Mucilaginibacter paludis DSM 18603: one gene and its partner. The protein of the gene in region 2 interacts with the protein of the main gene of each other region in a pairwise test. Links are inferred from orthologs where the notes say so. Each region holds a gene or a part of one and is shown on either strand. Other genes may lie near its edges.

Region 1 (15,259 bases), 3.2 Mb from region 2 along the record:
ATTACAAAGCGAACAATGTTCTATCTCACCTTCTCAAAATATTTACCTGTAAATTTATAGCTAATCAATTTGTGAGTCACCGCGCCTTTGCCATCAACAAGCGGTAGCAATATCGTTTGTGTTGCTTCATCAAAATTAATGGTTGGCCTAACTTTCCAATCAATTACAGAACCAAAATCGTATGCAATGTTTAACTGACTATGCATGCCCGAATTAGTTTTGATGAGTTTTACTTTGTCATCTAATTTTCCATTGGCTATTTCGAAGACCTGTATAGTCTGACCGCAATCTCTGGAAGACCCGATGGATAGGCTTACTGCCAGATAGTACGTTTTTCCGTTTGCCTTCAGCGTGTAAATTTTATTGTAGTTAGGGCGGTTATCGCCATCGCCGCGTGCGGTATCTAATACCGCGTTGGTTTCTTTACCGGTTTTATATTGCAAAACATTTGCAAAAAAATGCATGGTGCCGCCTGTTTGTGTATCCCACGAATAAATTCTGAATAAACTATCTTTGGATGTTTCAATCCCCAAGTTTTCTTTGCATAACGACAGGAACGGTTCGTTTATCGTAGCCGGATATTTTTTCGCATATTCATTTAGCTTTTTACCAAAAACATCATTCGCCTGTCTTAATTTATTATCACTTTGCTCGTCGTAATTTGAATACCTTTTTTCTGCCCAGTAAGCAATCTTCTTAAAACTTTGTAATAGATCAGCCTCAATGCCTTTAGATGTTAAATTTTGACCAAGCAAATTATTGGGTACAAAAAAAATAAAAGCTGCTAAAAGGATGGGTTTCATTCGTTGAAATATTTGCTGATAAAAATAGGTATAATCTTCCTGTTCATTTGTTGAGCCACCATAAGGTAATGTTTAATTTTCACGTATCTTTCATTCCTAAATAGACTGCCATGGCAAACACCAAACAAAATACTGTTTTCACCAAAGAACATTACGAAAACGAGATACATTTAGAAGTAAACCAAGATGTTTTAAAAAGAATTTATAGCGATGGGATTGAGCCAACGGATCAACTGCCTGTAAATTTCTTTTTCGTGACCGATACAGAAGATAAGGCTACTCTTTTTAGGGACTATTTATGCGGGAACTATCCTCAATACACCGAAATTGAAGTCTGGGATTATGATGAACATTTCGAAATCAGAGGATTTAGCAGTCCCGTTTTAATGGAGATAGAAGCTATTAATCAATGGAACCAAATCATGTGGGATGCTGGATATCAGTACGATTGTATCTTGGACGGCTGGGAGGTAGAGGGCCGTTAAATAAAAATAGGGATAACCTCCCAGTCATCCCTATCCATCATATCAAAATGTAAATCTTACGCTTCAGCCGGAACGCCAACCAGGTTTTTAGCCACCAGGTATTCGGCAATTTGTACGGCGTTGGTAGCGGCACCTTTACGCAGGTTATCGCTCACTATCCAGCAGTTTAAGGTATTGGCTTGTGTTTCATCGCGGCGGATGCGGCCTACAAAAACTTCGTCCTTCTCGTGTGCGTCAAGCGGCATAGGGTATTTTAGGTTGGCAATATCGTCGGTTACAATAACGCCCGGCGATTTGGCTAACAGCGCCTTCACTTCTTCCACATCAAAATCTTTTTCAAACTCAATGTTAACCGACTCGGAGTGGCCGCCCATTACCGGGATCCGCACGGTGGTAGCGGTAACGCGGATGCTGTCGTCGCCCATAATCTTTTGGGTTTCCTTGATCATCTTCATCTCCTCTTTGGTGTATCCGTTATCCTGGAAAACATCAATCTGGGGGATCACGTTCAAATCAATTTTATAAGGATAGGCTTTGGGCCCGTCGATGCCTTTACGCTCGTTCATTAACTGGTCTACCGCCTTTACACCCGTGCCGGTAACCGATTGGTAGGTTGATACCACAATACGTTTGATTTTGTAGGCATCGTGCAGCGGTTTAAGTGCCACCACCATCTGGATGGTAGAGCAGTTGGGGTTAGCGATGATCTTATCATCCGCAGTTAAAACATCAGCGTTCACTTCGGGCACCACTAATTTTTTGGTGGGGTCCATACGCCATGCAGATGAGTTATCAACTACGGTAGTACCCACTTCGGCAAAACGTGGCGCATCCGCTAACGAAGTTCCGCCGCCGGCAGAAAACAGTGCAATGTCCGGCTTCTTGCTGATCGCCTCATCCATAGATACAATTTTGTATTGCTTGCCCTTATAGGTAATTTCTTTACCAACACTCTTTTCAGAAGCTACGGGAATCAATTCTGTAACCGGGAAGTTGCGTTCTTCAAGAACCTGCAACATTTTGGTGCCCACTAATCCGGTGGCACCTACAACTGCGACTTTCATTTTAAACTAAAATTTGAGATATAAGATTATTAAAACAGGAACCAAATATGCGAATTTTTTGCCTGATGCTAAACATTTTAATAAATTATGCATAGTCTATAAACAAAGTATATTAACTACCCGGTTAAATACTTCATAAATAGCCGCCGCCGGGGCCCCTAAAATTGATTTCATTTCCGTCAATTTTTTACCTTTGCCATCAAATCTGGACTAAGTATTTATGAGCGAAAAGATTTTAGTGATTGGTGCAAACGGCCAGATTGGTACCGAACTGGTTACGGCCCTGCGTGCGGTGCATGGTGCCGCGCAGGTTATTGCCTGCGATATTAACGATCCGGGATATGCCATACGCCATAGCGGCCCGTTCGAGTTTTCAAATGTGCTGGATAAAGAGAACCTGCATCATATTTTTGATAAGCACCAACCTACCCAGGTTTATTTGCTGGCCGCCATGCTATCGGCCACCGGCGAGCAAAAACCCAAGCTGGCCTGGGACCTAAACATGACCGGCCTGCTCAATATATTGGATTATGCGGTGGAGTTTAAGGTAGGCAAAGTATTTTGGCCGAGCTCGATAGCCGTTTTTGGCACGCACTCGCCGCAATACCATACCCCGCAGTATTGCGTAATGGATCCGAACACTGTTTATGGCTTTAGTAAACTGGCCGGCGAGCGCTGGTGCGAATATTATCATAACAAATATGGTGTTGATGTGCGCAGCATCAGGTATCCGGGTTTAATAGGCTGGCGGGCATCACCCGGTGGAGGCACAACAGATTACGCGGTACATATTTTTCATGAAGCCATCAAAAAAGGCAGCTATCAAAGCTTTTTATCAGCCGATACCGAACTGCCGATGATGTATATGGATGATGCCATTCGCGCTACTTTGGAGTTGATGGATGCCCCGGCCGAAAAGCTCACCATTCGCTCAAGCTATAACCTGGCGGGGATCAGTTTTACGCCGCGCACCTTAGCAGAGGAAATTAAAAAGCACCTTCCCGGTTTTGAGATGAGCTATGCTGATAACGACCCCAGGCAGGCCATAGCCGATAGCTGGCCGAAATCAATTGACGATAGTTATTCGGCAAAGGATTGGGGCTGGAAGATCGAATTTGATTTGCCGAGGATGACCGAAGATATGTTGAGCAATTTAAAAAGAGTGTACGGGGGATAGTCCATGGTCGATAGTCCATAGTCCATGGGGATAGTTTTTAGTCCATGGTCGATAGTCCATAGTCCATGGCGATAGTTTTTAGTCCATGGGGATAGTTCGTGGTCGATAGTTTATGGGTTTTTGATTTAATTTAGATTTATAACTTTGGCCTTCCTAATGGTTTATGGATGATGAGCTATTGACCATACGAAAGATGAACCAACAAAGTAGATTTTATAACTTTGATCTTACTATGGTCCATGGACTATGGTCTATGGACTATTAACCATGAACACCAATAACGAGTAACACAAAAACTAATAACCCAAAAAATACAATGGGAAGAGCATTCGAATTCCGTAAAGAAAGAAAGTTTAAAAGATGGGCCAAAATGGCCATCCAATTTACCCGTCTGGGTAAAGAAATTGTAATGGCCGTTAAAGATGGCGGCCCTGATCCGGATACCAATTCAAGGTTAAGAACGGTTATACAAAACTCCAAGGCCGTTAATATGCCTAAGGACAGAGTTGATGCCGCTATAAAACGAGCGTCGAACAAAGACGAATCAAACTACGAGGAGCTGGTTTACGAAGGTTACGCGCCACATGGTGTGCCTGTACTGGTAGAAACCGCTACCGATAATACCAACCGCACCGTTGCCAACGTGCGCAGCTATTTTACTAAAACAGGCGGTAGCTTGGGTAAAACCGGATCGCTCGATTTTATTTTCAGCCGTAAATCCATCTTTCGTTTTGAACCCGCCGACCACGACCTGGAAGAGCTGGAATTTGAACTGATAGATGCCGGCTTAGAAGAGCTATACATTGAAACCGACGAAAACGGGCACGACATTGCCGTAGCCCAAACCGCGTTTGAGGATTTCGGCAAAATGCAGAAAGCTTTGGAAGAAAAAGGAATCGAAGTAAAATCGGCCAAGCTGGAGCGCATCGCACAATCGCACACCAAGGTTACCGAGGAACAAGCCGCCGACGTAATGAAGCTGATTGACAAGCTGGAAGAGGACGACGACGTACAAGCGGTTTACCATAATATGGAAGAATAAGCGGAGATTGTGACATAGAAATCACACTCATAACCAATAACTTAATCCTCAGCGTCATTGCGAGGAGGAACGACGAAGCAATCTCTATGCTATACAGAGCGAACAGAAGAGCGGGCTTTGTTAAGTAGAGATTACTTCGTGTCTTATCATGACGTTCTCTTAAGTTATTTGACAGCCAGTATTAAAAGTGTCATTGCGATTGGCCTACCGTGCGAGCCCGGAAAAAACAGAGATGACGTTTGAAAATCGTAGGTTTTTTGGTGCAGAGGTAAAGCGGGCAAAGGCCCGACTGCACGCCGGGCCGGGAGTTGGCCTGTGGGTGGAAGGATCGGGCAGTCTTGACTTTTTGGTTACTTTTGTGTCAAGACAAAAGTAACAGCCCTTCACGCGGCGATTGAGCGTGCCGATGCTGTACGTTAAGAATACTGATTATTGGAGCAAAAGTAGATGTATTGATAATTGATACCTTAACAATACATTATTATAAGCCTGCCGGAGGACGTGCGGCACGGCCCAGTACGAGGTGTTTTTGAAGACGCATTGTACTATGCTTGCTCGCAAATTAAATGAGAATAAATGCCGCTTGTAGAGGCCACCACACCGTGCTTCGACAGGCTCAGCATGACACCCATTTTTTGTGCGCAAAAGCTGTCGTCATGATACTTCGTCAGGTTAAAATTTAACTAAAATAAAAAAATCTCCCCTACCGGGGGAGATTGAGAGGGGGCTTATGGCAATATTCACATCGCGCAAGCAAAAAAAAGACATTAAAGTAACTTTCCAGAACGGGATGCTTTATGTTGAGATAGATGGCGGCAAGCAGCAGGCTTTTCCGCTGGCTTGGTTCCCTAAGTTGCAAAACGCCGGGGATGACGACCGCAATGATTGGATACTGACCGCGAACGGCATCCGCTGGAATAAACTGAACGAAGAGATTACGATTACCGGCCTATAAACTTGACAAATAATGACGTTTGAGGAATTCTTCAAAAAGAAAAAGATAAACCTGCAACTGTTTCAGGTAGCAGAACCGGAGCTTTTTGCCGAATTTGAATTGCATTACGCACAAATGGGCGAAAAGAGTTTTGATTATACTAAAAAATACTGGTTTAACTCTTTACGCAGAAAGTTCCATCTGGCCGATGAACCCAAAGTTGAAAAGGTAATCATCGAAAATAAAATAGCAGAGCAAACCGTTACTGATGCCATCAGCCAACTGCAAGCCCCCGAGCAAGCTGAGGCACCTAAATTAGGCTTCAAACCTAAGTTTAAAACAGCAGCAAGCCCTACTCCGGCCCCTGAAAGTATACCTGACGCGGCCGAAGAAAAACCTGAACCGCCAACAGAGCAAACAGCCCAGCCTAAATTAGGCTTTAAGCCGAAGTTTAAAACAGCGGCAAGCCCGGCACCTGTTCCTGAAAGTATACCTGACGCGGCCGAAGAAAAACCGGAACCGTCAACAGAACAAACAGCCCCACCTAAATTAGGCTTTAAGCCGAAGTTTAAATCAGCGGCAAGCCCGGAATCGGCACCTGAAAGTACACCTGACGCGGCCGGAGAAAAACCGGCACCACCGCCTACAGAGCAAACAGCCCCGTCCAAATTAGGTTTTAAGCCGAAGTTTAAATCAACAGCGAGCCCTACCCCGGCATCGGAAAGCGCACCTGACGCGGCCGAAGAAAAGCCCGAACCGCCAGCAGAGCAAACAGCCCCGCCTAAATTAGGCTTTAAGCCTAAGTTTAAATCGGCGGCAAGTCCAGCACCTGACACAGCTGCGGATGCGCCAGTAATTCCTGAAGAAAAGTCTGAACCGCCAGTGGAGCAAACTGCGCCACCCAAATTAGGCTTCAAACCCAAGTTTAAATCGGCTGCAAGCCCGGCTCCTGCCCCGGCAGAAAGTTTGCCCGCAGTTCCAAAACAAACCGATGAACCATCAAACACCGAAAATATTATTGCATCCGAAGCGGATGCAATTAAAAACTCCCCCTTCAGGGGGCCGGGGGGCATTCCACCCGGAACTGAGGCCAATCAAAAACTCCCCCTTCAGGGGCCTGGGGGGCTCCAATAAAAAACATTCATCACTTTATACTATCAAATGTAAAAAAGTGTTAAATATGCGTACTAATCCCCTAAGCGATATCGTAAATGGGTATATTGGCCCATAATTATTTGTTACAAATCTTCTTTGAATGAATTTTAAGAAATACATACTTGCCTTTTCCGTACTGATCACGTTTTTTCATTTGTCATCGTATGCGCAGCGCGATACAATGAGCCTCAATACTATCATTGCCAAAACCAATAAGTTTACACATGAGCATCCGTACGAAAAAGTTTATCTCCACATGGATAAACCGTACTATTCCGTTGGCGATACCATTTGGTACAAAGCTTATGTAACCATTGGCTTACACCAGCCGTCGGACTTGAGTAAGATCATGTATATCGATATTGTTAGCGGCAGGGATTCGTTGGTACAGGCATTAAAAGTGCAGGTTTTTAATGGTGTGGCATCGGGCAGTATCGTGTTAACACAAACCCTATATAAACAAGGTAACTACCATTTAAGCGCTTATACCAACTGGATGCGTAATTTTGATCCGGCTTACTTTTTTAACAAAACCGTACCTGTAGGCAACCCGGTTGATAACCAGGTGATTACACACGTTACTTTTTTAGATGCCGTAAAAAACAAACAGCAAAAAGTACCAACCGCCCGTATCTTGTTTAAAGATGCCGTAGGTAACCCTTACGCCAATAAAAAAGTAAGCTGGACGATTGATAACGACGAGGATAAACCCTTAAAAGGCAAAGAATCAACCGATGCCAACGGTTATTTAAACATCCCGCTCGGCGGGGGCAAAACGCCTGTTACGGCTAAAAACTTACTCTTTACCAGCATTGATCTGGGTAACAAAAAAGTAGTGAACAATGTATTCCCATTGCGTTCAGCTATAGGCGAGGCGGATATGCAGTTTTTTCCGGAAGGAGGCGACCTGGTTAACAACATCCGTACCAGGATAGCCTTTAAGGCCATCGGGTCAAACGGGTTGGGGCTTGATGTAAAAGGTACCATTACCGATAATACCGGCGCTGTGTTAGCTGATTTTAAATCGCAGCACTTGGGTATGGGCTCATTTTTGCTGATGCCTGAAGATGGTAAAACCTACAAAGCCAATGTAACTTTTGCCGATGGTACAAGTAATAGTTACGAGCTACCTAAAATTAAGCAAAGCGGAATTTCGCTCGCGGTTTATAATACCAAATCGGATACTTTAAGTTTAAAGGTAACGGCCAATAGCGCCTATTTTGCTCAAAACCAAGGCAAACTGGTGTATGTTTTGGGGCAGTGTGGCGGTTTTGTTTGTTACGCGGCTAAAACCGCACTCCAGGTGCCGGTATTTACGGCGCCCATACTTAAAAATAAATTCCCTTCGGGCATTGTTCAGTTCACCATATTCTCGGCAAGCGGCGAGCCTTTGAGCGAGCGGATTACCTTTATACAACATAACGAAGATAAGCTTAACCTGAGCATGACAGCCGGACGAAATACCTTTGCACCAAGGCAGCAGGTAAAAATGCAGGTTTCGGCAAAAAACAAATCATTACCGGTTGAGGCCAGCCTGTCAGTAGCCGTGATAGACGAAACGAAGGTTCCGTTTAATGAAGATGCAGAAACTACCATATTAACCAGCCTGTTGTTATCCTCGGATTTGAAGGGATACATTGAAAAGCCTAACTACTATTTTAACCGCCCCAATGAGCAAACAGCCGCCGATTTGGATGTGCTGATGCTTACACAAGGCTACCGCAGATTTTTGTTTAGCGATGTTTTGAACGACAGGATGCCCCGCATTGCTTTTTTACCCGAGCAAGGAATGGAGATTAAGGGTACGCTGCGTAATTTATCGGGGATGCCGATAGCCAAAGGCAACGTAAGGCTGCAGGTGCCGGATAAAAACTTTTCTGTGCAAACCACTACCGATATGTCGGGCAACTTCAAGTTCTCCAAACTGGTGATCCCCGATTCTTCTAAAGTGATTTTAAATGCGCGCAATAATCCGCAAAATAACAACCTGATGATTATGGTTGAGGGTAGTTCGTTACAGGGAATATCCAGCAACATTAATGCGCCCGATGAAATTTTAAATATCGATAGTGTAATGTATCCGTATTTACAGAATACCAAACGGCAGTACAATAATTCGCACGTGCTTAAAGAGGTACAGATTAAGGATAAGGTGTATGAGAAGAAACCGGGCTACCAGGACTTTCCGGAGCTTACAGGCTTAAGCTTTGCCGACCATACTATCAACAGCGACAGGTTTACAGGATGTACAAATTTTGCCATGTGCCTCCAAACGATGGTGATGGGCATGACCTATGATAACAATAACTTCTACATTACCAGGGATTACAATGCCGGAAAGAAAACTACCCCGGTTGCCATATTTTTTAACGGTATGCAGGTAGATTATAATTACCTCAATAACGTTAACCCTCCGGAAGTAGAATCGGTTGAAGTGTTTTTAAACGATGGTGTGAGCGGTATTAACCGCCGGTACCAAACCAGCGGCGTTATCGAGATCAATACCAAAAAAATACCGAAGGGCACCAAGATTACGCAGCAACAACTGGCGGATCTGTTTCCGCCTAAATACCTGGTTACCTTTAACCCTAAGGGATTCGACATGAGCCGCGAGTTTTATTCGCCTAAATACATTGCCCCGCCAAGCGTTACCCAACGTGCAGATCTGCGCAGTACCATTTACTGGAACCCGAGGTTAATGACCGATAAAGCTACTGGCACAACATCGTTTGATTTTTATAATGCTGATGCCAAAGGCACTTACAGGGCCGTGATTGAAGGCATCGACGCGGATGGTAACATAGGTCGTTTTGTATACAGATACAAAGTTCAGTAGGTTATTTAAAGTATATGGCTTAATTTTAAGGGTATAACAGGAACCCGATATGGAAGCAGCCGACCCGCTTTTTGCCCTTAAAAATTTAATAGATGCCCAGCAACAGGTAATCACATCCTGGGAGCAGGTATTTGGCTCTGTAGAGAGTACCATTATCAACCTGGTGAAAAAGAACCTCGAACTAAAGCTCAGGCTTATCCGGCAGATTAACCCGGATGCCTCATTGCCTGTTGATGTTTACCGCCAGATGGATGCCGTGAGGGCTAAATACACCAGTGGCAGCATATCGCCGCTGGAGTATTTTGTTTATATCGATACCTTGCTCACGGAGCTGGAGTTGTGATAAGGGATTTAAAGCGATTTTTGCTTGGCATAAATAGTCGGTGGGGACACCGACTACGGGATAAAAGACCCTCTAAATCTCCCAGGTAGGGAGACTTTTTGATAACTCCATTTTTTGCCAATAGTCGGTGTCCCCACCGACCACTTATGCAAATCCTGCCCCGGTGATGGTAGTCGGTGGGGACACCGACTGCGGGATAAACCCCAACCCTAATTGTCATTTCGACCGGAGGGAGAAATCTTTTACGCGCGATGAGTATACAGCAGACCTATAACTCGTAAAAGATTTCTCTCTCGTACCTCGATCGAAATAACATTATTACCCGTAATCGGTGTCCCCACCGACAATTGATGCAAACCCTGCCCGGTGATAGTTTTTCACCCTTCGTCGGTATCCTCGGTGATAGGTGATAATAGTCGGTGGGGACACCGACTACGGCGTAAGCACCCCCAACCCCTATTTTCATTTCGTCCGAAGGGAGAAATAACATTATTACCCGTAGTCGGTGTCCCCACCGACCACCTATGCAAATCCCGGTGATAGTTTTCTGTAGCGATATCATTGCCTACGGCCGGTCAATCATTTCCTTTAAAAAGATCTCCTCAATCTGTTTAATTTGTTCGGCGTAGATGGTTTTTTTCCTGGTGCCGAAGTAAAGCGTATTTTCTATCGGCTCGAAGCCGTCCCAAATGATTTTGATATTACCCGAATTGAGTTCTTTTTTCGATAAAAAATCCGGAATAACGGCAATGCCGTTGCCGCCACTCAGGCATCGTACAATGGAGCTCATGTTAGGTACAATATAATTCGGCTTAAAATCGGGCCGCTTTCCAAAATTGAGATGCCAAAATTTACGCAGATGCTCCATATCGGCCGTTGTGCCGTACCATATTTGTTTAAGCAGCCATTGGTGTATTGCATTTTTATCGTTTTGGAGCAGCAGTGTACTAAACTCTCCGGTTTGGGTTTGGGCTCCTGCAATAATTACAATGCGCTCCTTAAAAAATGGCTTGTAAAGCAGGCCTTTGTAATCTCCTTTTTGCGGCGTGATAATGAGGTCTAATATCCCGCTGTCTAAGTCTTTCAGCATCTCGGGATAATCGCCAAATTTGATGATCACGTTAAACTGTAAGGACGACAGGTAAGATTCAAGCGTAAACTGAAAGGTTTCAAAACACATTCCGATGCTGATGGTAGGTCGCTCTTTTTCAATGCTTTTATGGAAGTGCTGTTCCGCCTGTTCAAGCTTACTGAGTGGCTCCAGGATAAAGTTGTACAGTATTTTGCCCCGCTCGGTAGATACCATTTTGCGCGACGAACGATCAAAAAGTTTATAACCTACATGTGCCTCCAACGAACTTAAATGCAGGCTAACCCCCGGCTGCGATATGTACAGGGCCTCCGCAGCGCCGGTTAGCGTCCCTGTTTCGTATATCGCCTTAAAAGTTCTGAACCATTCTAAATTAACCATCGCATTTACCTATCATAATTATGATACAAATGTATGATTTATATTATTTTAATTAAGGATACAGGCGCGGTAGCTTTGTTGAGAATTTAAAAAGAAAATACAAAATGAAAGCACAAAATATATTCGTGATTAACGGTGGGCAAATATTCGGCCACTCCGGCGGACGTTTTAATAAAACCATATTTGAGGCCACCAGGCAATTTTTTAAGCAGCAGCCCGGCTTTCAGCTGCGCTCAACAGATATTAACGAGGCCTACAGCCCGGCGCAGGAAGTTGAAAATTTTGTGTGGGCTGATGTTATTATCTATCATACCCCTATCTGGTGGTTTCAGTTGCCGCATGGTTTTAAAAAATATATAGATGTGGTATTTACAGAAGGGCATCAAAAAGGAATTTACCACAGCGATGGCCGCTCGTCGGCCAATCCGGCAATCAACTACGGCACCGGTGGGATGCTCCACGGCAAAAAATACATGATCACCACTTCGTGGAACGCGCCAGCCAAAGCCTTTACCCTACCCGGCGAATTTTTTAACCAGCACAGTGTTGATGAGGGCGCCTTATTTGGTTTCCACCGGATGAATGCATTCACCGGCATGCAACAATTGGAAAGCCTGCATTTTCATGATGTAGAAAAGAATGCCGATATTCCCAAGGATATGCAACGCTACGAGGCGCACCTTAGCAAAGTATTTATAGGCGAAAGCCCCCTCTAAACCGCATAGCGCTCATGCACACCAAAAAACAAACCAAGGTGCATAATCTCCCCCGGTTGGGGAGATCTTTTGGTAACCCCATTTTTTGCTCGTACTGGGTTAGGACACCGACTACGGCATAAGCCCCCCACTCGTACCTCGATCGAAAAAAGCGGCGGCCCGTGCGATTCCCCTCTTGAGAGCATAGCCGTCAACTTTAGAAAAAAAAGGGATAAAATTTTTTTAGAGCAAGAATCGGAACTGCAAAATTGCAGTCATTATTCGAGCGAATGAGTTCGGAACTATTTGAACCAACGGTGTTAGATGGCCTGGCCCGTAAAACAGAGGCTATACAACGCAAACGAAAAGTGGGAGGCAAGGAACTATTGGATATGGCGTTATTTGATGGAGATCAATCGTTTAACGGCATGAGTATGCAGTTAATGCGGAGGGATGGGCTTGATATTTCGAAGCAGGCATTGCATCAAAGACATCACAGCAATATGACAAAATTTGTACAAGCCGTTTTTGAGCAATTAATAGCAGTTGAGTTACCGCAAGAACAAACACAAGGGTTGGAGATCCGTATCAAAGATTCCACCCGTTTCGCGTTGCCGGAAGTTATTGCAGAGACATTCCCCGGAACAAAAGGAAGTGGGATGAAAGCGGGAGCATCTGTACAATTTGAATTTGAAATCAAAAGTGGTAAAAGCGATATCAAAGTAACTCCGGCCAACGCAAATGACCAGGGTGAGAGTCATCTGGACAAGGCATCAATTCAGCCGGGGGTATTATATATGAGAGATCTGGGTTACACTCACTTGAGTTATATGAACAATATTAACAAAGTCAAAGCTTTCTTTATTAATAAATTATGTCCGAAAACAACGATTTATCTATTAAAGGACGACCAATACCAAAAGTTAGAGTTGTCGAAACTACAAGGCATAACCGGCGTATTTGATCAACAGGTATATATCGGAGCTGATAAGATGCCGGTAAGGATAATAATAGAACCGGTAAGTGAAGAGCTCAAGGCAAGGCGGATAGCCAATACTGAAAAGTACAATAAAAAGAAAGGCAGTACCACCAGTAAGGGATTCAAAGAGCGGGCAGGGTTTAACTTTATTGTTACCAACCTGGTGAGCGAAAAATATAGCGCTGAATTGATCCAAAAGTTATATCACCTGCGATGGCAGATAGAATTGGTTTTTAAAGCATGGAAGTCGTTTTTAAAGATACACACGTTCCCCAAAGGAAGTTCGGATCGTATAACCAGTATATTATACAGTAAGTTGATCTGGGCAGTTTTGAGTTGGAAAATATGCATGGCTATCGGTAAGATAGGTCAAATTAGTGTTTTAAAGGTGCATCGACTAATCGCTTCTACGAAAGAAGAATTGCGAGCGCAGTCTTTTAGGGATATGCTCAAAGTGGTTAGCTCTGTTGGAGAAATTAAACTTAAAGCACCTTTCAAAAGAGCACAGAAAACATAGGTTAAAAATAGAAGAAATTGTAATAAGTATTTGATTATTAGATATTTAAATACTATATTTAGATAGTTAAACAAAAATAAGAAAGGCGGGGCCATCTAAACCTCCCCGCCTTAAAAAACGAAAAATATGAGAGTAAAAATACATAGGTTTGCCCATGCGGGCAAACCGCGCCTAAAAATTAAATTACTGAAAATCAACAATATATAAGTACAGCTACTTAAATTGACGGCTATGCTCTTGAGAGGGGTGGAGGGGTGTGTCCTATGCGAGCGGCTAAAAAGTGCAGAGAGTTTCCCATGCAAATCCTGAACGGTGATAGCATAGTCGGTGGGGACACCGACTACGGAATAACTACGGCAGAAACACCCCAACCCCAATTGTCGACCAGAGGGAGAAATCTGTCGCACGCGATGAGCCTACAGCAGACCTATCGCTCGCAAAAGATTTCTCTCTCGTACCTCGCTCGAAATGACATTTTTTTTAAGAATAGCCTAACCTTTTTTTAAGCCCTCCCTACCAGGGAGGGTTTGGGTGGGGCTTTATTTCGCTAACATCAGCTCCTTAATATATTTAACCGGTGCGCTGCCATAACTTAAAAACTTCTCGTTAAATTCTTTGAGTTTATAGGCACTGCCCATTTTCTTTTTGTAGGCATTGCGCAGGTCGGTTATTTCTTTGTATCCGGTATAATAGCTGGTTAGCTGTACGCTGGTTACGCTGGCCCTTTTCCATTTGCCTTCGGCCTCGGCTTGTTGCTGAAAGGCTTCTTTAGTGAGTAGTTTAACAACCTCATCGCGGTTCATGGTACCGGTGTGTACGCTGTAATCTAAAATAGTATTACATACCGAGCGCAGGTTCCATTTGTACCACATCAGCCACATTTCGGGCTCGTTATTGCCATAGCCGTTGTCAAGCATCATCTGCTCGGTATAAACTGCCCAGCCTTCTACCATGGCGCCATTGGCTAAAATAGCTTTAATCAGGCTTGGCGATTGGTTGGCATAAACCATCTGTGTATAATGCCCGGGAATAGCTTCGTGGATACACAATATTTGCAGCATGTACTGGTTATACTCGCGTAAATAGCTTTCGGCTTTTTCTTTAGGCCATCCGGCCAGGCTTCCCACGTTAAAATAAGTGTTGCCGCCTTTATCATAGGGCCCCGGCGAACTGCACGATGCGCCTGCCACTCCAGCCATATAGCCGGGTTCTTTACGTACAACGAGCGGTTTGGTTGGATCGATATAAAGCAGGTTCTTTTGCTTCACAAAATCAACCAACTGGGGCAGTGTTTTTTCGATGGTAGACTGGAAGTCTTCCGGTTTGGCATGTTTAACGGATAAAGTATCAATTACTTTGCTGATCAACTGCAGGGTATCAGCCGGCATGTTGCTTTTACCGAAGTATTTTGGCCACAGTTGCTTGCTCAAATTAAACATCTGGCTGTGCACATACTTTTTGCGCACCATGGCCGAATCATAAATCTGTTTGGCGCTGTAGGCCGACTGGATATCGTACTTAAACTTTTTAGCATACAAATCCTTACCGAGGCGGAAACTGCGCGGTGTAGGGTTCTTTAAGTCCTTTAGCCATTGGGTAAAGTTGTTGATAGCCGCTACCGATGTTTTTACACGGGCCAGCATCGCTTTTTGTTCCGTTGCCGGGATATTGGCTTTTTTTAACGAGTCGGCAAAATCTTTTTCAATAACCGATAAGCCTCCCGTATGTTGTTCTATGGCCAGGCTGGTTAGCTCAACC
Region 2 (15,267 bases):
GTTAAGTATTTTTATCGTCAATATCATTTACCTGCTACTCATGAAATCGGTAAGCCCGCAACGGTTTAAAGATATCATCAGCTATTTCCAGATCGCGTTTTCCATTTTAATTTTTGCGGCTTATCAGTTGCTGCCCCGATTAATCAAAATGTCGGTACTGGCCGATTTTAATTTGATGGGGCATACCTGGTCCTATTTTTTACCGCCTGTTTGGATAGCTTCGCTTAACGAGGTATTGATACACCCTGGCCGGGCAACGTTGATAACCAGCCTGATGGCCATAACCGGTATTACGGTTCCGTTGGTAGCCATTTGGTTTGTGGTAAAGGTGCTGGCTCCCGGTTTTAACAGGCGCTTATCAATGATAGCCATGTCCGACGGGGCGACATCCGGTGTGCCGAGCAAAGCCGAAAAAAAATCAGGAATAATTGATAAAATCGCAAACTTTTTAGCGCCCGACCCGGTTGAGAATGCCGGCTTCCGGATCACCTGGAAACTGGCTGCCCGCACGCGCGAGTTTAAAATGAAGGTTTATCCGCAATTTGCCTTTATACCGGTGTACTTTGCTTACTTTACCTTATCAGGTAGTGGCGACGTTGCCGGGCAGTTTTACAAAATGCAGCATGGCAAAAGTTATATCTTTTTGCTCTACTTCAGCTCTATTGTACTGGCTGCCATTCTGCAACAGATCTCGCAAACCGAAAAGTATAAGGCCGCCTGGGTATACTATGCTTTACCCATCAGCAAGCCCGGTAAAATTTTGGCGGGTATGTACAAGGCCATTACGGCGCTCTACTTTTTACCCTATATGTTTGTTTTAGGCGCGGCTTGTGTGGCTGTATGGGGAACCGCCGTTATAAACGATATTATACTGGCCTTCCTGATGATCCAGCTTTATGGTATTGTGATGGCATTGTTTTTAGTAAAGGGGCTTCCCTTTTCAAGGCCGGTATTAAACAAGCAAGCTGGAGGGCGCATAATAACCTCGTTGTTAATAACTGCCCTTGCCGGTATATTTGGCTTCGGCCATTACGTACTTTCGCGATGGGAGATGGTGATCTGGATTGCCATTATCCCTGCGGCCTTGGTTTACTGGCTATTATTTAATTATTACCGCAAGCAAACCTGGGATAATATCGAACTAAACGAAATCGAATAGACTGATGAATAACAATCAACAACCGCCTTCATTTAAAGTAATACGAATTATTCACATCGCGCTTTGCACGGGCTCAACGCTATTCCTGGTGGTAGCTTCATCCATAAAACCGGGGCCTGTACACACCGCCATTGAGCCCGGCGATATTCCGTTGTTATACGTAGCTGTCGCTTTAGCTGCAATGATGGCTTTTGTAAGCGGTTTTCTGTACCATAAAAAGCTTGCCGAAATTAACTTTTCTGCGCCAGTAAGTAACAGGCTTACCCAGTATATGTCCGCCTGTATAATGCGCTACGCTCCGCTCGAGGGTGCTGCGCTATTTAATACGGCGGTTTGGCTTTTAACCGGCAACCTCATTGCTGCTATGGTGGCGGTGGCTGTCATCCTGTATTTGATTAGCGCGAGGCCTGTAAAAAGCAAAATAATAAGTGATCTTAAGATCACCTATCCGGACACGCTGGATTAAAAAACAATTGCAACTTTATTGCTAATTGTAGTTTGGCCGGTGCTTGTAATTATCGAAACGGATGATACGATTGCGTAGCGTGTTATAAATGGCGCAATTTTGTTAGATTTGATTTATTAACAAAATCAAATGTGGGTAGAAGAGATTTCTTTGGACAATATTAAGTGCTTTGAAAAGCAGACCATTAAATTAGGCACAAAAAAAGAACCATATCCCTGGATTAATCTGTTAGGAGAAAATGGTACCGGAAAAAGCACCATATTACAAGCGTTGTCTTTGCTATTAGCTGGCCCTGAGGGAGCTGCACAGCTTCTAAAACCTGATGGATGGCTAAAAGATAATTTTAAACCAGGAAAAATGACCATTGTATTACATCAGGGACTAAATGATCCTGGACAGTATGGCAATGAGAAAAAAGAGCGGAAAATGTTTAGATACACTTTTTATGTTACAGGAAGTGAAAAACTGACAATAAATAACAAAACATTTACAGAGCCTATAATTACAGAGGATACCAATAGCAGAGTTATACCTTGGTTGAGGGAAAATGCTCTGTTGCCAAAAGGGAAAGGGTGGTTTGGTGCAGGATATGGAGCTTTTAGGCGACTCACTCGTGCTAATAGGATATTAGTACCTTCCCTGCAAACCCCATTGCGCTATACAAACTTTTTCACGCAGTTTAGAGAGGACCAAGCGTTAGAAGCGTTTGAAACTTGGATGGTATATCTGGATTATAGAATATCAAAATCTGATGATTCAATAGCAAAAAAACAAAAAGAGTGGGGTATTAAGGCAATTAATAAATTACTACCAGAGGGAAATTCATTTGATTCTATCGACGGTAACGGACGGATTTGGTTTAAAGTACAAGGTTCAAAAGTTTCCACCGTAGCATTGTCTGATGGTTTTAGAAGCGTATTAGCACTTGCAGGAGATTTAATTTGGAGATTAATTGAAGCATTTCCATTGAGTGATGATCCGTTAAATGAAGAGGGGGTTGTTCTGATCGATGAGTTAGATATACACCTGCACCCGACATGGCAAAGAACAATTGCAGGTTTGTTGAGACAAACTTTTCCTGGAATGCAGTTTATTATGGCTACGCACAGTCCACTAATTGCTGCCGGATCTGGTGAAGATGCCGTTACATACCGTTTTTATCGTAAAGATAATAACACTATTGTAGAGGAGATAAAAAACATTCATGCATTAAGTGTCGACAAAATTCTACAAAGTGAGGCATTTGGACTGATTTCTCCTTTTTCTCCTGAGACGCAAAATAAATTAGACAGGTACTTTCAATTGAAAAAAAAGAAAACACTTAATAATTCCGAACAAACAGAATTGGATCTTGCGATCCCATTAGTGAGAGAGGCTTTAGGTGAGCTGCCTAATGAGAACTCATTAGATTTTAAAGTTCAGGAATTTCTTATGGATAAATTAAATGATAAAAATAAATAGAACAGGAAAACCATCTGTTTTACAAAAGAAGGAAACTATTTGGGTAGAAAAAATCAAAAATGCCTCATCTGCGGATGAACGACATAAAGCTATTAGCAAATACCGCCATCCTGAGATAAAAGCATTTTTAAGCGAAATGTTTAATGGAAAATGCGCTTTTTGTGAGTCTTATATTGAAAATGTCGACTATGGTGATATCGAACATTTTAAACCTAAAGCAAAATTTCCTTACGAAGCAGTAATTTGGGAGAATTTGCTATTGTCTTGCAAAAAGTGTAATGGTGCCGGGCAGAAAGGAGACGAGTGGCCATTAGAAAGTGAGGGAGGATTGTTAATTAACCCTTGTGAAGAGGATCCTAATGATTTTTTTTCGTTTGAGTTTGATGCAGAAACCCTTGTTTCGATTGTTAAACCTAAAAATAAACGTGGAGAGACATCCGAAAGAATTTATGGACTAAATAAGCAAACACTAATTAAGGACAGGAATCAAAAAGTAAGAATATTCGTCTTCTTAGCGAGCTATTATAATATTGATCCGAGAGCAAGAACTTTTTTAGATGAATTTATAGAAACTTCAGGGGAATATTCGGCCTTTGCAAAAATGATTAAAGAAAAATACGTTGATAACGCTTCTGAGAATAATCAACAGCGCTGATTCATCCTCTTATTTGAGAATTGGAATTAGTAGCGCATGTATTCAAAATGATTGAAGGGGTTATGTTAAGGCAGAACCCCTTCAAATCAATAAAAAAGCTTAGATATGGATAAACAAATCCGATTTAGGCCTGCGTACTTTGGCTAATTTACTATAGCTGTCGTCCTCGGCACGGAAACCGATTGTAGCGATAACCGATGTGGTTAATCCTTTTTCTTTCAAGCCCAATATTTCATCAAACTTACCTGCCAGGAAACCTTCCATGGGGCATGCGTCAATGTTCATGTCGGCAGCAGCGGTTAACAACACGCCTAAGGCAATATAGGCTTGTTTGTGCGCCCAAACAATTTTCTCACCTTCGCCCTGACCGTTAACACTCGCTAAAACCATTTGTTCAAAAGCGGCAAGGTGTTCGCGGCCAATCTCGCGTACTTCGGCTATGCGGTCTATATACTTCTTTCCAAAATCTTCGTCAAGGTTAGTTTCGGCAGCAAATACAATCAGTTGTGAAGCCTGGGTTATTTGTTGCTGACCGTAACCGGCCTCGCGTAATTGCTCACGGATCTCGGCGTCTTCAACAACCAATATCCGGTAAGGTTGTAAACCCATTGATGATGGAGCCAACTGAACTGCACTTAACAAACTTTCTAATTGTTCAGCACTTAACTTTTTAGTGTGGTCAAATTTTTTGGTGGCATAGCGCCAGTTTAATTTTTCTATCAGAGACATGGTGATTTTCTAAATAATAATCAAATATAGGTGTTTGAACATGTATTTGGGTCACCCTTATGTCAATACTAAAAAAGCCCGTTTTCCTGGAGTTTTTTCTTGGCTTCTTTTTCTTTACGGCGCTGTTCGCGTCTTTCCTGGCGAAGTTCTTTTTTGCTCTTGCCTGCGGTATCAATTACCTCTTTTTTATTGGTAGTATCTTTTTTACCAAACAGGCGCTGAAAAAAATTAGGTTTCTTTTCGGGCTGCGGTACTACCGGGACGGCATCGTTATCCTCATCGTCCTGGTTCATCTTATCCAGCGCGGCAGTATCAACTGTAGCCACCTTTTGCCTTAATGCCGACCGGAGCCTTACATCGTAAAAGCCGTAGTTGCTGCTATCGCGCTGAGTATAACCGTTCATTGCCATCATGCTGCCAAGGCTGTTAAAATAATTGGCCAGGTAACCCTTCAGGCTACCGTCAGGCTCAAACGCGTATAAGCCGGTTTTGGGCTTGGGTACAATGCTCGCCATATAAATACTTTCGCCAAGGTTAAGCTCAGATGGGCTTTTGCCAAAGTAATAACGGGATGCCTCACCTACGCCGTAAACATTTTTGGCCCATTCAATAATGTTGAAGTATACTTCCAGCATCCTGGTTTTTGATATGATGTGCGTATTTTCAATCATCCAGACAATCAGCGTTTCTTCTACCTTACGCACCATGGTTTTTTGCCTGCTTAAAAAGGCGTTTTTTACCAGCTGCATTGATATGGTACTGCCGCCCCGTTTAAACTTCTTCTCTTTAAAGTCGATAGCTATTGATTTGCGCAGGGCTTCTTCAACAAAACCGTTATGTTTAAAAAAGGTAGGGTCTTCGGCCGTCATTACAGCGTGTTGCAGGTATGGCGAAATCTTTCCGATCGGGGTATAATCGGGGTTCGATGGGCCAATCATCCGCGAGGGCATCGGCTTGCCTTTTTCGTAGGGCGTATATACAAACGGGCCGTTCAGTTTATTCAGGTCGGTACGGCCATATTTCACAATGTGGAAGTTATCCTGTTTCAGGCTCGAATCAAACTGAACATCGTCGGGCTTCGAGGTATCCAGGTAAAAATTAAGATTGTAAGATAATTTTCCGGCAACCTGTATACCCTCGAGCGCATCGAATGTACCTATCGGGAAAGAACTAAAAATCTTTTGCGCGTCAATAAAATCGGTATGCAATTTTACCTCGTAAACTTTTACTGGTTTTAAGGTATATTTAATATAAGGGTTGGCAGTTACATCCTTGATATGGATGGCCGACGAACTATCGATTGAAACATAATTTTCGCCTATAAAAATGTTAGCATCGATGGAGCCCGAAGGGATGATAATATCGTTTGATGCTATTTTAGGATGATTGATCAGCAGGTTTTTTACAGCCCAATAACCATAAATGCGGGTTTCGCCATCGCTGCGTTCTACCTTTTTAAGTTCGGTGCTGATGGTATCGAAACTAAGCTTCATGCCGAATTTTTTCTGGATAAATGGCAGTTCCACCTTTTTGTTGTCAGCATAAAATTTAACATCGATGTATTTATCCGAAGGACGCATTTTGCCGGTGAAATGCAGCGTTGATTCGCCGTTGTTGACTATGATGGCCGAGCTGAGGTTGCTGTTTTTGATCAGCGCGTATTGGGTTAACAGCTTTACGTTGATGCTATCGTCGTGAAACTTAATGGTAAAGTTTTTGATATCGAGTTCGTCCGGAATTTTATAAAGTACCTGGTTAATCAGGTTATTGGCCACAACAGATATATCCCCTCCCGAATGGGTGTCGGTAGTGTCTTTTTTCTTTTTAAATAGAAAATCAAAATTCTTTACGCCCTTTACGTTGCTTAGGTTTAATACGCCGTTATCAAGCTTAACCGATGCCAATTTCATATTACCAAACAACAATGGCCATAATTTTACACTTACCTCAAAATTGCTGATGCTTACCAGGCTATCCCGGTTTTCCGGCACTACTGTAATTCCGGAAAAAGACACCGTGCTTAAGCCCGAAAAGTGGGCAGAACCTATTTTTACATCTAAATTATAATCTCTTTTGGCTTTTGCAGTAGCTTTGCTGATAGCAGATCGCAACAACTTTTCGCGCTTGGAGAAGGCTATAATGCCAGCTATCAGGCCGATTATAAATAAACAAAGAAATGTTATTCCGGCAATACGGATATATTTAGGGTTGAGACGGCGCATCAGTAAATTTTAACTAAAACTAATAATCTTATCTTTACAACAGTTTTCTGCATTCAATTTTATTGTAACAAACTCCCGCATAAGCTGTTTTATATTTATTCTATTTAAAAATGATCATCACTACAGACCAAGTACTTGCCGCACTGAGCCATGTTGAAGAACCCGATCTGAAAAAAGATTTGGTTACACTCAAAATGATCGAGGATATCCGCATTGATGGCCTTAAGGTAAGCTTTTCCGTTATACTAACTACACCGGCATGCCCTCTGAAAGCCATGATTGAAAACGCGTGCCGCAACGCGATATTGCATTTTATAAGCAAAGAAGCGGACGTTAGCATTAATATGACATCCCGGGTGACAACCCAAGCCAACAATAGTTTACCTGGAATTAAAAACATTATAGCCGTGGCATCCGGTAAAGGCGGCGTAGGTAAATCCACTGTGGCAGCCAACCTGGCGCTGGGCTTAGCCCATACGGGCGCAAAAGTGGGTTTGATAGATGCTGATATTTACGGCCCATCGGTACCTATTATGTTTGGCCTGGTTGGTGCCAAACCGAGGGCAAGCCAGGAAAATGGTAAAACGCGGATTGAGCCTATCGAAAAATACGGCATCAAGTTATTATCCATTGGTTTCTTTACCGACCCGGATCAGCCGGTTCCGTGGCGTGGGCCAATGGTATCAACCGCGGTAAAGCAACTATTTAATGATGCCGAATGGGGCGAGCTGGATTACCTGGTTGTTGATTTGCCTCCGGGTACGGGCGATATCCACATCACCATTACACAGGGTTTCCCGATAGCAGGCGCAGTAATTGTAACTACCCCGCAGGATGTTGCCCTGGCCGATGCACGTAAAGGCATAGGCATGTTTTTAATGCCGGCCATTAACGTACCTATACTGGGCGTTATTGAAAACATGTCGTACTTTGTTCCGGCAGAGTTGCCCAACAACAAATACTATATTTTTGGTGAAGGCGGCGGTAAAAAGCTTGCTGAGCAAATTAACGCTCCGTTTTTAGGACAGATCCCTTTGGTAAAAGGGATTACCGAATCTGGTGATGCAGGCAAGCCGCTGATATTAGACGATAATAACCCGATGTCGGCAGCGTTTATCGATCTGGCTAAACGGGTGGCCCAGCAGGTGGCCATTGTGAATGCCAGGCCGCAGCAAGCAGCACAAATGCAATAAATTATTTATATTTACAGTAAATTATAAGCAATGACAATTTTAGATCAGGTGGAAGCAGCTTTAGATACCATTCGTCCGTATCTGGAAACTGATGGCGGGAATGTTTCGGTTGAAGAGATCACCGCAGACAATGTAGTAAAATTGAAATTATTGGGTTCGTGCGGATCTTGCCCGATGAGCATCATGACGCTTAAGGCAGGCATAGAGCAAGCAATAAAAAAAGCCGTTCCGGAAGTTACAGGGGTTGAAGCCATTAACCTGACGGATATTGACGATCCAGCGGCAGTTTTGCCCGAGAACCTAAGATAAGTTAAACTGTGTTAAATTATTGAGAGGTGGATATACTTTTGGCCCAGAAATTGCGTAATTTGCATATTGATTTTAATATTTTTTAACAAATTGACTCATCCAAAATATAGCATATCATTAATGAAGCGTTTGATCTTGATATGGTTTACCTTAATTGGCGTATCGGCTTTCGCACAAAAAAACGAAAGGCCGCTGGTGCAATTTACTGGTGTTGTATTAAGTGCCGATAGCAGCACCGTAATACCGTATGCAACAATCACCAACTTATCTGCTAAGGGGCAGAGTACTTTGGCTAACTATAAGGGTTATTTCTCTTTTGTAGCACATGAGCGTGATACCTTGCGTTTTACATCTATTGGTTATGCCTCTACCCTGGTGGTAATACCATCAAACACCAAGGACAGGAGCTATACGCTGCATGTTAAATTAAATGGGCAATCCATCAATTTACCTGTGGTTCGTATTTTTCCATGGGCTACGACGGACGAATTCAGGAAGGATTTTTTAACGTTAAAAATAGCCGACGATGACCTGGAGATAGCACGTAAAAACCTGACCGGAAAATCTATCGCATCATTAACACGGTCGCTTCCGCGGGATAGTAAAGAAATTCAAAATGCTTTTTTTCAGGATGAGCACAATGCTATTATCAACCAGCATTCGTCGCTTAGCAATCCGTTGTTTAACCCTTTTGCATGGGGTGCTTTAATCAAAGAAATTAGCGAGGGTAACAAAAGCCGCGGCGTAAGCGATAATTAATACTTTAATCTATATTATCCTGCTTAATATCATATTAAGCAGGGCATTCGTTACATATTTCTCTATTTCGGTGAGGCTGATTTTGGATACCTGATAATCCATTAACGACCCTTTTTAGCAGCCGGGAATTTCATTTTATATTCCACATTCACAATCCCTTTCGAAATATCGGTCAGCTTCTTCTGGATCAAACGTTTGCGCAACGGGCTCAGCTTATCGGTAAACAATTTACCTTCAATGTGGTCGTATTCGTGCTGAATAACCCTTGCCGCTAATCCTTTAAAGGTTTCTTCATGGTGTTTCCAGTTTTCGTCGTAGTACGACAGGCGGACCACCGGTTTACGATAAACGTCTTCCCTGATATCGGGGATGCTCAGGCAGCCTTCATTAAAACTCCACTCCTCGCCTGTTTCTTCTAATACCTTGGCATTGATAAAAACCTTTTTAAAATCCTTTAGTTCGGGTTCGTCATCATCAAACGGTGTGGCATCAATAACAAATAAACGCATAGATAAACCCACCTGTGGAGCAGCCAAGCCAACACCGCGGGCGGCATACATCGTCTCGAACATGTTTTCAACCAATTCCTTAATGTGTGGATATTCGTCGGGTTCAATATTTGTTGCTGCTCGTCTTAATACCGGGTCGCCGTAGGCTATAATGGGATATTTCATCACTGCAAAAATAAGATATTTAATTTTTTGATGGAAATTTTAATGGTTTTATGAATGTGAGTTGATTTTATAAACAAAAGGATGGCAAACCATTTAAGAAATTTACCAATAGATTTAATTTGGAAGGCAGTAAGTAAATAAAATACGCTGAGCCAATCATTTCGTTAACAATTCGTATCAATCCACAAGGCTGTGACTGTTAAAAAAGAAAACTAAACCCAGACCCCTTTGACGGATTTTTCATTTCCTCAAATTTTTCAATTTCCAGCTCAAGCAGCAAAGCATATTCACCGCTCATAAAATCGCGAAATATTTGAATATTTTGCTGCTGACGTGTATCAACAAGAGCCTGGATATAGGCTGCTTTGTTTTCGCTTTTTACAATAGCCAAAGGTAGGTGGTAATAAGCCTGAATATAATTCATAAGTAACCGGGAAGTACGGCCATTGCCATCGTAATAAGGATGTATACTAACCAAGTTAAAATGAGCATCAAAAGAGAGGTTTATTTGCTCAGCTATAGTTAAAGGGGCGCGCATTTCATCATTTACCTTTTTTAGCAAGTCGCTTGTTAAACGCTCCACTTTGTCAAAATTGGGGAAGTAAGAAACACCCGCGGTAACATTGCCCTTGCGAAATGCTCCTGTTGCCGAATCGATAACGCCAAAAATGGTATGATAAATTTTGCCAGTGTTTTTCATCACCAGGGCATTTACTTGCTGTAAAAAAGAAACGGTTAGTGATTTTTTTTCTTTCGCGTTCAAAAGGGTAAATAAAAGGGCGGCATGGTGGTCTGTCACCATTAAGCTTTCTTCCAATGGCTTTCCATTGGGCGTTCGGCCTTCAGTAATTAAAACCTGTGTTTCTACCTCGGTAAGGGTTGATCCCTCCAGCCGGGTTGAATGATGGTCGATAGCGATCAGGGTAAACCGGCCATGGTCTATCACATCGGCTATGCCAAGCTCATTATATCGCGCTATCAGTTTAACCAGGTCTTTCATTTTAATAAAACAAAATTAGTTATAGTTTTTAATACCTGGCCAGATAAAACATTGACTAAATGTTAATGTTATCAAATGGCCCGGCTAAGTGCCGGCCATTTATATTCACATGGCACGTAACCCATTACTTGAATTTACAGATACCGGAATTTACTGCGCCGAGGGCAAATTTTATATCGACCCCTGGAAGCCGGTGGATGATGCTGTGATTACTCATGCCCATTCTGACCATGCCCGTTGGGGCAGCAAACGCTACCTGGCTCATAAGCTATCAGAGCAGGTGCTGCTATACCGCTTGGGCGACATACAGCTCCAAACAGTGGAATATGGCGAAAAGATAATGAAGAACGGTGTGGAGATCACTTTGTTCCCGGCAGGGCATGTGATAGGTTCGGCCCAGATCAGGGTGTGTTATAAGGACGAGGTATGGGTGGTATCCGGAGATTATAAGGTAGAAGACGATGGGATCTCTACCCCCTTTGAGCCGGTACGCTGCCATCATTTCATTTCGGAGTGTACGTTTGGTATGCCGGTTTATAAATGGAAACCCCAGGCGCAAATATTTGATGATATGAATAGCTGGTGGTGCAACAATATAAAGGAAGGCCGCGCCAGCGTGGTAGTGGGCTACTCGCTGGGTAAAGCTCAGCGTATTTTGCAGAACCTGGATCTCTCCATCGGCAAGGTTTATACCCACGGCGTTATCGAAAACACCAACGAAGCACTCCGCAGAAATGGCATTCAACTCAATCCAACACATCGCATCACCATAGATACGCCTAAGGAAGAAGTCCGCAAAGGGATCATTATTGCCCCGCCATCATCCGTAGGATCACCCTGGATGCGCCGTTTTCAGCCTTATGATTTTGGCTATTGTTCGGGATGGATGAGTATCCGCGGCGCCAAAAAGCGCCGCGCGGCCGACAGGGGCTTCGTCCTCTCTGACCATGCCGATTGGGACGGCTTGATCAGCGCGATTGACGCTACCGGTTGCGAAAAGGTTTACTTAACCCACGGTTATACAGCCAGCTTTTCGCGATATTTATCTGAAATTGGCTTCGATGCCCACGAGGTGTATACCCTGTATGGCAACGATGAAAGCGAAGAAGATACAGCTCCTGTGGCCGCCACACAGGCAGATGACCCGGTTACAAACGATCATAACTCCCTCTCCTTTGGAGAGGGCCGGGGTGAGGCCGGTACCTTATGAAAGCCTTTGCCCAACTTTTCCTTTCGCTCGACGAAACCAACAAGACCAATGAAAAGGTAAGGATCCTGAAAGATTACCTCCTTTCGGTGCCCGATACGGATAAGATGCACATGCTGGCGCTCTTCTCCGGCAGGAAACCCAAACGGCAAATTAACGCTACACTTGTACGCACCTGGGCCATGGAGGCATCCCACATCCCGGTATGGCTGTTTGAAGAGAGCTACCAGGTAGTTGGCGATCTGGCCGAAACCATCGCTTTGCTGCTGCCACAAAATAACAACAGCAGTAATAAAACGCTTACCGAGTGGATAGCCGAGATCAATAGCCTAAATACCAAAACAGAAGAGGAGCGCAAACAATGGCTGCTGGCTTCGTGGGCGATGCTGGATACGCAGGAGCGCTTTGTATTTAATAAATTGCTCACCAGTAGTTTCCGTGTTGGGGTATCGCAAAGTTTAGTGATCAAAGCCCTGGCCGATATTTCAAATCACGATGCGGCAACCCTAACCCACCGCATGATGGGTAAGTGGGAACCGGAGAGTTATACTTTTGATCAGTTGGTTCAGGCTGAAGGCGCGTCCGACGATGTGTCACGCCCCTACCCTTTCTTTCTGGCCTATCCTATTCAGGAAACATCCGAAAAGCAAAAATCGCCCGACGAACTGCAAGCATCTTTAGGCAATGCGGATGAATGGCAGGCCGAATGGAAGTGGGACGGCATCAGGGCGCAAATGATTAAGCGCGATGGGCAGATTTTTATCTGGAGCCGGGGTGAAGACCTGGCCACAGATAAGTTTCCGGAGTTGCATCAATTTCTGTATGCTTTACCCGAAGGCACTGTAATAGATGGTGAAATATTGAGTTTTAAAAATGGGATGCCTCTGCCCTTTAATGTGCTGCAAACCCGGATAGGGCGAAAAAACCTCAGTAAAAAGATATTGGAGGATAGCCCGGTGGCTGTTATCGCCTATGATTGCCTTGAATATCAGGGCGTGGATATCCGGGGCAAAATGCAAACTGAAAGACGGGCTATTTTGGAAGAGCTACAGTTGGCTACCACGCATCCTGAAATATTCCGGATCTCGGAGATCATCACTTTTGAGAGTTGGAACGAGCTGGAGCGGATCAGGACACAATCCCGGAGCAGGATTGCCGAGGGTATTATGCTGAAGCGTAAAAGTGCTCACTACCAGGTGGGCAGAAGGCGGGGCGACTGGTGGAAGTGGAAGATAGACCCACTATCCATAGACGCGGTGATGATTTACGCACAGAAGGGACATGGGCGCAGGGCCGATTTGTATACCGATTATACTTTTGCCGTTTGGGATGGCGATAAGCTGGTGCCCTTTGCCAAGGCTTATTCGGGTTTAACCGACGAAGAAATACGTAAGGTAGACAATTTTGTAAAGCGCAATACGCTTGAAAAATTTGGCCCGGTGCGTACCGTAAAGCCTCAACTGGTTTTTGAGATAGGCTTTGAGGGGATTAATAAATCAACGCGGCATAAATCGGGTATAGCGCTGCGCTTTCCACGGATATTACGCTGGCGCACCGATAAGCCAATGGAAGAAGCCGATACTTTAGAAACCCTGAAGGCATTATTGGGATAGCTGGTTCTATTATTTATATTCGGGATTTTATACAAGCAGAAATAAAAATGGCATCAAAAACATATATCATTAGTGGTGCCGGCAGCGGCATTGGCAAGGCAATAGCTCAAAAATTAGCTGAACAGGGCCACAATTGTATTTTATTAGGGCGCAACAAGCCGGCCTTACAGCAAACACTTGCTGAACTAAAGGGGAGCGACCATCAAATATTGGTAGCCGACATCCGTAATAAAGAAAGTTTAGTGGAAGCGGCCCAACAGATAGGTGGTTTGGTAATTAACGGACTGGTTGCCAACGCAGGCATCGGGGGCGAGAATTACTGGGGCGAGGCCGACAGGTGGGACGACATTATTGCCACTAACCTAACCGGTACCTATAATTTTGTGAATACGTTTTTGCCACAATTGATCAATACCGGCGAAGAAAAGCAGATCATTATCACATCATCTGTGCTGGCCCGGTTAGGCGTTGCCAATTATTCGGCTTATTGCGCTTCAAAAGCGGGCCTATTGGGTTTGATGCGCTCGTGGGCGGTGCAATTTGCACCCGAGAATATCCTGGTGAATGCCATTTGCCCTGGATGGGTAGATACCGAAATGTCGCAAGAGGGTTTGCAGGGGATTGCCGACGGAATTGGAATGACCAAGGATGAGTTTTACGAAATCGCTATGCAGAGCGTACCCCTACGGAGAATGAGCCAGCCCGAAGAAATTGCCGACCTGGTTGAATACCTCATCCGCCAACGGTCAATTACCGGGCAATCCATTGATATCAATTGCGGCGCAGTGATGAATAGTTAACAATAACCATTATTTGGTATTGGCCGTTGCCGCTGTTGATGGGTAGCTCTCGTTCTTCAACCTGTCAATAGCGGTAACTACGTACTGATAAGTTTTCCCTCTTTCAATAGCGGTATCCTCAAAGCTGGTTTCGTCGCTGTATAAAATGCGGAGGATGTATTTAGGGTCGTCAACGTTTATTTTCTCCCCTTCGTTAAAGCGGTAAACAACATAGCCGTAAACTTCTTCCTCGTCTTTAGCTAAGTCGGGCTCTTCCCAGGTGAGTATAACCGATTTCGGCTTTAGTTTAACCGCCAATTTTAAAGGTGGGTTAGGCGATATAGAATCAAGCCAGAGCATGGGTGGAGGTAATGCCGGGTGCCTGTAATAAGTTTGTTTTAACGAATCGGCAAAGCCCAGTGGGTTTTTGGTTACCGATTTTGAACTGAAGAATACACTGCCCTGTACCCTGGTATTTTTGCGGATATATTTAATTTGATCCGGCAGCTGCGTTCGGAGCCTGAAAGCAGCGCTCGTATTTTCAATAATACGATAAGGTGCCTGCCCTATGTACAAATGCCTGCCATAGGCATTATCGCTCCACCAGTCAACCACTTTTTCAAAGGCAGCCAGTTTGTGGCCCAGGTTCCAGTAAATCTGTGGGTTCATGTAATCAACCCAGCCCGATTTTATCCATTTCCGGGTATCTGCATATAACTCCGAATAGGTTGAAATTCCGTTGGTTTCCGAGCCATGCGGATCTTGCCTTATGTTTTTCCAGATCCCTATCGGGCTAACCCCAAATTTTAAATAAGGTTTATGGTCGTGAATGCTGTCGTTAAGCATCTTGATCATCACATCAACGTTGTTTCGGCGCCAGTCGTCAATGTTATCAAATTTAGCGCCGTATTTTTTATAGGCGTCAGCATCGTTTATTTTTTGCCCGTGAATGGGGTAAGGGTAAAAATAATCATCCATGTGGATGCCATCTATGTCGTAGTTATCAACCACATCCAACACAATCTTTAAAATATACTCACG

The links.
Region 1: the proteins of def (region 2) and MUCPA_RS29270 interact in binary tests that used the Escherichia coli proteins (3 or more experiments, as listed by UniProt). The link is inferred for Mucilaginibacter paludis DSM 18603 from one-to-one orthologs.

What each region holds. Positions count from the first base shown.
Region 1 is NZ_CM001403.1:6,895,806-6,911,064, reverse strand. What follows is about bases 349-3,322. They hold MUCPA_RS29270 (aspartate-semialdehyde dehydrogenase), read right to left. Parts: upstream 2,353-3,322; coding sequence 1,345-2,352; downstream 349-1,344. Other genes in these bases: MUCPA_RS29265 (NAD-dependent epimerase/dehydratase family protein), read left to right, coding at 2,573-3,322; MUCPA_RS29275 (ribonuclease E inhibitor RraB), read left to right, coding at 914-1,288; MUCPA_RS29280 (hypothetical protein), read right to left, coding at 349-803. In the rest of the region: more of MUCPA_RS29280, read right to left, coding at 21-348; more of MUCPA_RS29265, read left to right, coding at 3,323-3,529; MUCPA_RS29260 (YebC/PmpR family DNA-binding transcriptional regulator), read left to right, coding at 3,846-4,571; MUCPA_RS29255 (DUF2442 domain-containing protein), read left to right, coding at 5,302-5,526; MUCPA_RS29250 (hypothetical protein), read left to right, coding at 5,539-6,639; MUCPA_RS29245 (carboxypeptidase-like regulatory domain-containing protein), read left to right, coding at 6,761-9,496; MUCPA_RS29240 (hypothetical protein), read left to right, coding at 9,546-9,839; MUCPA_RS29235 (LysR family transcriptional regulator), read right to left, coding at 10,405-11,310; MUCPA_RS29230 (NAD(P)H-dependent oxidoreductase), read left to right, coding at 11,415-12,026; MUCPA_RS29225 (IS4 family transposase), read left to right, coding at 12,296-13,501; MUCPA_RS29220 (DUF885 domain-containing protein), read right to left, coding at 14,041-15,259.
Region 2 is NZ_CM001403.1:3,661,149-3,676,415, reverse strand. What follows is about bases 7,842-10,823. They hold def (peptide deformylase), read right to left. Parts: upstream 9,628-10,823; coding sequence 9,055-9,627; downstream 7,842-9,054. Other genes in these bases: MUCPA_RS15540 (ligase-associated DNA damage response exonuclease), read left to right, coding at 10,737-10,823; MUCPA_RS15545 (Fic family protein), read right to left, coding at 9,827-10,627; MUCPA_RS15555 (carboxypeptidase-like regulatory domain-containing protein), read left to right, coding at 8,315-8,953; MUCPA_RS15560 (NifU family protein), read left to right, coding at 7,916-8,194; MUCPA_RS15565 (Mrp/NBP35 family ATP-binding protein), read left to right, coding at 7,842-7,885. Also shown: MUCPA_RS15595 (hypothetical protein), read left to right, coding at 1-1,159; MUCPA_RS15590 (hypothetical protein), read left to right, coding at 1,164-1,625; MUCPA_RS15585 (AAA family ATPase), read left to right, coding at 1,755-3,086; MUCPA_RS15580 (HNH endonuclease family protein), read left to right, coding at 3,070-3,741; MUCPA_RS15575 (NAD(P)H-dependent oxidoreductase), read right to left, coding at 3,841-4,470; MUCPA_RS15570 (transglycosylase domain-containing protein), read right to left, coding at 4,539-6,692; more of MUCPA_RS15565, read left to right, coding at 6,803-7,841; more of MUCPA_RS15540, read left to right, coding at 10,824-11,837; MUCPA_RS15535 (ATP-dependent DNA ligase), read left to right, coding at 11,834-13,447; MUCPA_RS15530 (SDR family NAD(P)-dependent oxidoreductase), read left to right, coding at 13,495-14,247; MUCPA_RS15525 (glycoside hydrolase family 10 protein), read right to left, coding at 14,257-15,267. UniProt on the Escherichia coli protein: Removes the formyl group from the N-terminal Met of newly synthesized proteins. Requires at least a dipeptide for an efficient rate of reaction. N-terminal L-methionine is a prerequisite for activity but the enzyme has broad specificity at other positions.